2 regions of the Streptomyces sp. NPDC045021 genome follow, and region 1 is predicted to be linked to the other one. Evidence: riboswitches for the same ligand, from Rfam matches in the RefSeq annotation. Region 1 holds a riboswitch; the other holds the start of a gene.
The links. Region 1 has a riboswitch for cyclic di-AMP ahead of AC07DC_RS24980 (M23 family metallopeptidase). Riboswitches for the same ligand answer to the same signal wherever they lie in the genome.
Positions count from the first base shown of each region.

Region 2: linked by a shared signal. The riboswitch ahead of AC07DC_RS20520 (C40 family peptidase) and the one ahead of AC07DC_RS24980 (M23 family metallopeptidase) in region 1 are both predicted to bind cyclic di-AMP.

Region 1 is NZ_JBWKIQ010000008.1:332,622-336,386, reverse strand. Features, by position in the region: gene AC07DC_RS24990 (M16 family metallopeptidase) at 1-1,117, shown strand, start outside; gene AC07DC_RS24985 (M16 family metallopeptidase) at 1,135-2,505, shown strand; cyclic di-AMP (ydaO/yuaA leader) riboswitch at 2,763-2,919, shown strand; gene AC07DC_RS24980 (M23 family metallopeptidase) at 2,935-3,765, shown strand.
Region 2 is NZ_JBWKIQ010000006.1:281,740-285,504, reverse strand. Features, by position in the region: gene pcrA (DNA helicase PcrA) at 1-2,052, opposite strand, end outside; cyclic di-AMP (ydaO/yuaA leader) riboswitch at 2,321-2,479, shown strand; gene AC07DC_RS20520 (C40 family peptidase) at 2,486-3,637, shown strand.

The sequences.
Region 1 (3,765 bases):
TCACTTCGAGCTGGTCCAGGGCGCCGGTGGTTCGCTGAACGGCACCACCAGCTTCGAACGCACCAACTACTTCGAGACGATGCCGGCCCACCAGGTGGAGCTGGCGCTGTGGCTCGAGGCCGACCGGATGGGCAGCCTGCTCACCGCGCTCGACGAGGAGAGCCTGGAGAACCAGCGCGACGTCGTCAAGAACGAGCGCCGCCAGCGGTACGACAACGTGCCGTACGGCACGGCCTTCGAGCGGCTGACCGCGCTGGCCTACCCCGACGGCCACCCGTACCACCACACCCCGATCGGCTCCATGGCCGACCTGGACGCGGCCTCCCTGGAGGACGCCCGCGCGTTCTTCCGCACGTACTACGCGCCGAACAACGCGGTCCTGGCCGTGGTCGGCGACATCGACCCCGAGCAGACGCTGGCCTGGGTCGAGAAGTACTTCGGCACCATCCCCGGCCACGACGGCAAGCCCGCCCCCCGCGACGGGTCGCTGCCCGACGTGATGGGCGGACAGCTGCGCGAGATCGTCGAGGAGGACGTGCCCTCGCGCGCCCTGATGGCCGCGTACCGGCTGCCGCACGACGGCACCCGGGAGTCCGACGCCGCCGACCTGGCGCTGACCGTACTCGGCGGCGGCGAGTCGTCCCGGCTGCACAACCGGCTGGTGCGCCGCGACCGCAGCGCCGTGGCGGCCGGCTTCGGCCTGCTGCGGCTGGCGGGCGCGCCGTCGCTCGGCTGGCTGGACATCAAGGCGTCCAGCGGCGTCGAACTGGCCGACATCGAGGCCGCGGTCGACGAGGAGCTGGCCCGTTTCGCCGCGGAGGGACCCACCGCGGAGGAGATGGAACGCGCCCAGGCCCAGCTGGAGCGCGAGTGGCTGGACCGGCTCGCGACGGTCGCCGGGCGCGCCGACGAGCTGTGCCGTTTCGCGGTGCTCTACGGCGACCCGCAGCTGGCGCTCACCGCCGTCCAGCGGGTGTTGGAGATCACTCCGGAGGACGTACGGGCCGTCGCCGCGGCCCGGCTGCGCCCCGACAACCGAGCCGTCCTGGTCTACGAGCCCACCGGCTCGCCCGACGAGGCGGCCGACGAGACCGAGCAGGAAGGCGCGGACCAGTGACCGACGTCGCCGCGACCATGACGTTCCACCCCCAGCCGCAGCCCGGCACCGCCACCCCGTGGGCCTTCCCGGCCCCCGACCGGTCCACCCTGGGCAACGGCCTGACCGTGCTCACCAGCCACCGCCCCGGCCAGAAGGTCGTCGCGGTGGAGGTGCTGCTCGTGGCGCCGCTGGACGCGGAACCCGAAGGCCTGGACGGCGTGGCCACCATCATGGCCCGGGCGCTCTCCGAGGGCACCGACAAGCTCACCGCGGAGGAGTTCGCCGCCGAGCTGGAGCGCTGCGGCGCCACCCTGGACGCGCACGCCGACCACCCGGGCGTCCGGGTCTCGCTGGAGGTCCCGGCCTCCCGGCTGGACAAGGCCCTCGGGCTGCTCGCGGACGCCCTGCGCGCCCCCGCGTTCCCCGACAGCGAGGTCGAGCGGCTCGTCAACAACCGGCTCGACGAGATCCCGCACGAGCTGGCCAACCCGGCCCGCCGCGCCTCCATGGCGCTCTCCGCGGAGCTGTTCCCCGCGAACCTGCGCTGCTCCCGCCCCCGCCAGGGCACGGAGGAGACGGTGGCGAGGATCGACGCCGCGGCCGTCCGGGCGTTCTACGACGCGCATGTGCGTCCCGCCACCACCACGGCGGTCGTCGTCGGCGATCTGACCGGCATCGACCTGGCCGCGCTGCTGGACGAGACGCTCGGCGAGTGGACCGGCTCGACCGCGGAGCCCCGCCCGCTGCCGCAGATCACCTCGGACGACACCGCGCGCGTGGTGATCGTGGACCGGCCCGGCGCGGTGCAGACCCAGCTGCTGATCGGCCGTACCGGATCCGACCGCCACGACCCGGTCTGGGCGGCACAGGTGCTCGGCACGTACTGCCTGGGCGGCACCCTGACCTCCCGTCTGGACCGGGTGCTGCGCGAGGAGAAGGGCTACACGTACGGCGTGCGGGCCTTCGGCCAGGTGCTGCTGTCCACCCCGGAGGGAACCGGCGCCTCACTGCTCGCCATCAGCGGCTCGGTGGCCACCGAGGTCACCGGACCCGCGCTGGCCGACGCCTGGCAGGTCGTCCGCACGCTGGCGGCCGAGGGGCTCACGGACGAGGAGCGCGACGTCGCGGTGCAGAACCTCGTCGGCGTGGCGCCGCTGCGCTACGAGACGGCGGCGGCCGTCGCCGGCACGCTCGCCGACCAGGTCGAGCAGTTCCTGCCGGACGACTTCCAGGCCCAGATGTACGCGCGGCTGGCGCGGACCGGCACCGTGGAGGCGACCGCCGCGGTGGTCAGCGCCTTCCCGCTGGACCGCATGGTCGTCGTCCTGGTGGGCGACGCCTCGGTGATCGAGGGGCCCGTCACGGAGCTGGGAATCGGCTCGGTGAAGGTCATCGCGCACGGCTGACCGGCTGCCATCGGGCAGCCGTCCCCCCTCCCGGGGACGGTCGGACGACCCTTTCGCGGGCGCCGACCGGATGCGCGGCGGAACCCTGGCGCACCCCTTGGGGCGCCGGGGTTCCGGGCGTTTTGGATCTCTATACGCCCGGAACGACCCTGTGTGGCGAACGCAACATATCGCCCGTTCTGTTTGCCGTAACCGACGCGGTCCGATTAGCGTCCACCCCTGCTGCTCGTCACCATCCGCCGCGTCCAGCGGCAACCGGGCAGTGATCGCCGAGTCCCCGTCAGGCGCGAGCCTGGGGAGCCGGGGACCCACGTCCCTGGGGTGAATCGGGCCGTCCTCACCACGAGGCAGCCCGTAGGAGACCTTCCTGCTCCGAACCCGTCAGCTAACCCGGTAGGCGAGAAGGAAGGAAAGGATCTCGCCGCACCCATGGCGTTCACTGTTCTGCCCGCGCCCAGCGGGAAGCACCGCCGTCCCCGTCGTGCCGTCCTCCGCACCGGGACCACCCTGGCCGGCGTCGCGGTCCTGACCGCCGCCGGCACCTTCGGCGCCACCGCGGCCACCGCGCTCTCCACGGACCGCGCCGTCGCTCCCAAGGCCATCGAGGACACCGCGTTCGCGCGCGCCGTCGACGCCTCGGACACCCTCCCCAGCTCCCTCGCCGCCCAGGCCGCCGCCCAGCACAAGGCGGCCGACGAGACCAAGCGGAAGGCCGACCAGGCCAAGCGCGTGGCAGCGGCGGCCGAGGCCGCCAAGAAGAAGGCCGCGGCCGAGGCGAAGATCAAGGCGGAGCGCGAGGCCGAGGCCCGTGCCGCCGCCCGCGCCGCCCGCGCCGAGGCGGAGCGCAAGAGGCTCAACTCCTTCGTGCTGCCCGTCAACAGCGCCATCGGCACCGGGTACAAGGTCCCCGGTTCCATGTGGGCCTCCGGCTACCACACCGGAGTCGACTTCACCGCGTCCACCGGCACCCCGGTCCACGCCGTGGGCGCCGGCACCGTCGTCACCGCCGGCTTCGACTCGGCGTACGGCAACAACGTCGTGATCCGGCACAACGACGGCATCTACACGCTGTGCGCCCACATGTCCTCGCTCAGCGTGTCGGTCGGCCAGACCGTCACCACCGGCGAGCAGATCGGCCTGTCCGGCGCGACCGGCAACGTCACCGGCCCGCACGTGCACTTCGAGGCCCGCACCACGCCCGACTACGGCTCGGACATCGACCCGGTGGCGTACCTCCGCTCGCACGGCGTCTCCATCTGA
Region 2 (3,765 bases), on a different contig from region 1:
CCGCGTGATGCCGACGTACGCCAGTCGCCGCTCCTCCTCCAGCTCCTTGGCCTGGCCCAGCGCCCGCATGTGCGGGAAGACCCCGTCCTCCATGCCGGTGAGGAAGACCACCGGGAACTCGAGGCCCTTGGCGGTGTGCAGCGTCATCAGCGTTATGACGCCACCCCCCTCCTCGTCGTCCGGGATCTGGTCCGAGTCGGCGACCAACGCGACGCGCTCCAGGAACTCGGAGAGGGTGCCCGGCTCCGCGTCCTCGGCGGCGGCCCGCTCCTGCTCGAACTCCAGGGCGACGGCGGCGAGTTCCTGCAGGTTCTCGATACGGGTCTCGTCCTGCGGGTCCGTGGAGGCCTGGAGCTCCGATAGATAGCCGGTCCGCTCCATCACCGCTTCGAGGACCGTCGCGGGGCCGGCGCCCGACTCGACGATGGTGCGCAGTTCCTCCAGCAGCTCGTTGAACTTCCGGACCGCGTTGGAGGAGCGGGCGGCCATGCCGTACGCCTCGTCGACCCGGCGCAGCGCCTGCGCGAAGGAGATCTTCTCGCGCAGCGACAGGGCGTCGATCATCGCTTCCGCCCGGTCGCCGATGCCGCGCTTGGGCACGTTCAGGATCCGGCGGAGCGGGACGGTGTCCTCGGGGTTCGACAGGACGCGCAGGTACGCGAGGATGTCGCGGACCTCCTTGCGCTCGTAGAAGCGCACCCCGCCGACGACCTTGTACGGCAGGCCGACGCGGATGAAGACCTCTTCGAAGACACGCGACTGGGCGTTGGTCCGGTAGAAGACGGCGACGTCGCCGGGGCGGGAGTCGCCCGCGTCCGTCAGCCGGTCGATCTCCTCGGCGATGTACTGCGCCTCGTCGTGCTCGTGGTCGGCGACGTACCCGGTGATGACGGGGCCGTCGCCGGCTTCCGTCCACAGGTTCTTGGCGCGGCGCCCGGCGTTGCGCTCGATGACGGCGTTGGCGGCCGTGAGGATCGTCTGCGTGGAGCGGTAGTTCTGCTCCAGCAGGATCGTCGTCGCCTGCGGGTAGTCCTCTTCGAACTGCAGGATGTTGCGAATGGTGGCGCCGCGGAAGGCGTAGATGCTCTGGTCCGCGTCACCCACCACGCACAGCTCGGCGGTGTGGTCGCCGGTGCCGACCAGCTCGCGCACCAGCGTGTACTGGGCGTGGTTGGTGTCCTGGTACTCGTCCACGAGGACGTGGCGGAACCGGCGCCGGTAGTGCTCGGCGACGTCGGGGAACGCCTGGAGCAGGTGCACTGTGGTCATGATGATGTCGTCGAAGTCCAGGGCGTTGGCCTCGCGCAGCCTCGCCTGGTAGAGCGCGTACGCCTCGGCGACGTGCTTCTCGAAGGCGTTCTCCGCCTGGCGGGCGTAGTCCTCCTCGTCGATCAGCTCGTTCTTGAGGTTCGAGACCTTCGCGCTGAACGCCTTCGGCGGGAACTGCTTGGGGTCGAGGTCCAGGTCCCGGCAGACGAGCGCCATGAGCCGCTTGGAGTCGGCCGCGTCATAGATCGAGAAGCTGGAGGTGAAGCCGAGCTTCTTGCTCTCGCGGCGCAGGATGCGCACGCACGCGCTGTGGAAGGTCATGACCCACATCGCGTTGGCGCGCGCGCCGACGAGGTCGCCGACGCGTTCCTTCATCTCGCCCGCGGCCTTGTTGGTGAAGGTGATCGCGAGGATCTCGCCCGGGTGCGCGCCGCGCGTGCCGAGCAGATGGGCGATGCGGTGCGTCAGCACCCGCGTCTTGCCCGATCCGGCGCCCGCGACGATGAGCAGCGGACCGCCCGCGTGCACGACGGCGGCGCGCTGCTGCTCGTTCAGCCCCTCCAGGAGCTGGGCGGGGTCGACGACGGGGCGGGCGGCCCCGTCCCGGTAGTACGCGTCCCGGCCGCCGTGCGGGGGCTCGTTGAAGCGCCCGCCGAAGAGGTCGTCCGCGGCATCGTCCGGCCGGTGCTCGGTCCCGTGCTCCGGGGGCGGCGGGGCCGATTCCGGCGCGTGGTCGGGGGCCTGGAGGTCGGCCAGGAAGCTGTCGTCAAAGAGGCTGCTCATCGCCTCCCGAGTCTAGGCGCCCCCACTGACACCTCACACTCCGCTTGCCCGAGTCCGCACAGACCCGAGCCTGACCCTGCCCATGGCCCTGCCCATGACGCTGCCCGACCCTGAAAAACCATCACTCTCCGCGACCGGACCCGACCGTTGCGCTCACATCACGAAATGGTTTCGGGCCTATCGGACACCGGTCTTCCCACCGGACAGGAGAGTTGGCTACCGTGCCGGACCAGGCGGTCCGTCCTCTACTTCGGCAACACGCCGTCACGGACCGTCTCCGCTGAGTGCGGCGCAAGCCGCAGCCGGGGACCCACAAGCATCACTGGGGTGAATCGGCCCGCACGGGAAACTCCGTTCGGACCGTAGGGCGACCTTCCGACAGCCCGAACCCGACAGCTAACCCGGTAAGCGGTTTACGGAAGGACTTCCCGTCTTGGCGTCCCACCGCAAACCCCGCCCCGGCATACGCGCCGGCCTGCTCACCACCACCGGCCCCCGCGCGGCGGTCGGTTTCACCGCGGCGGCGCTGGCCACCGTCACCCTGCTGGGCGAGACCGCGAGCGCGGCGCCCGCGCAGCCGCAGCCGCCCTCCATAGAAGAGGTCCAGGCGAAGGTCGACGCGCTCAACCACGACGCCGAGGTCGCCACCGAGCGCTACAACGGCGCCAAGGAGCAGGCCGACCAGCAGAGCGCCAAGGTCGAGGCGCTGCTGAGCCAGGTCGCGCAGCGGACCGCGTCGCTGAACGACTCGCGCCGCGTCCTGGGCCAGTACGCGGCCGCCCAGTACCGCAGCGGCGGTGTCGACACGACGAGCGCGTTCCTGCTCTCCGCCGATCCGCAGGAGTTCTTCGACCAGACGCACCAGATGAAGCGGATGACCAGCAACCAGAAGGAAGCGGTCGAGAACTTCCGCACCCAGCAGGCCACGACGACGCAGAAGCGCACCGAGGCGGTGAAGAGCCTCGACGCGCTGAACGCCTCCCGGGCGAAGCTGGAGACGGAGAAGCAGACCGTCAAGGAGAAGCTGGCGGCGGCGCAGACGCTCCTCAACACCCTCACCACGCAGGAGAAGGCCCGGCTGGCGGCGCTGGCGGCCAAGAAGGCGGAGGAGGACCGCAAGCGCGCCGCGGCGATCGCCGCCAAGGAGAAGGCTGCCCGGGAGGCCGCCGCCAAGGAGGCCGCGAAGACCGGGACCGGGACCGGCACCGGCGGTACCGGTTCCCACACCAGCACGTCGTCGAAGGGGGCGAAGGCCGTCGCCTTCGCCCGCCGGCAGCTCGGCCTGCCGTACGTGTGGGGCGCGACGGGTCCGAGCTCGTACGACTGCTCAGGGCTCACCCAGGCGGCCTGGAAGGCGGCCGGCATCGACATCCCGCGCACCACCTGGGACCAGGTGAAGGTCGGCGAGCGCGTCTCGACGTCGGATCTGCAGCCCGGGGATCTGGTCTTCTTCTACGACGACATCAGCCATGTCGGCCTCTACATAGGCGACGGCAACATGATCCACGCGCCACACACCGGCACGGTCGTCAAGATCGCACCGATCACCCAAATGCCCATTTACGGGGCTTCGCGCCCGTCCTGAACCCCGCTCGACGGTCACAATAGGTAAGGTATCGAAGCGATTTCGCTCACCTTCCGAGCGAAACTTCCCAAGAGTCGCTCAAGTTGACTACGGTGGCCCGCTAGGCAGCTCGTTCCCAAGCCGGTGCA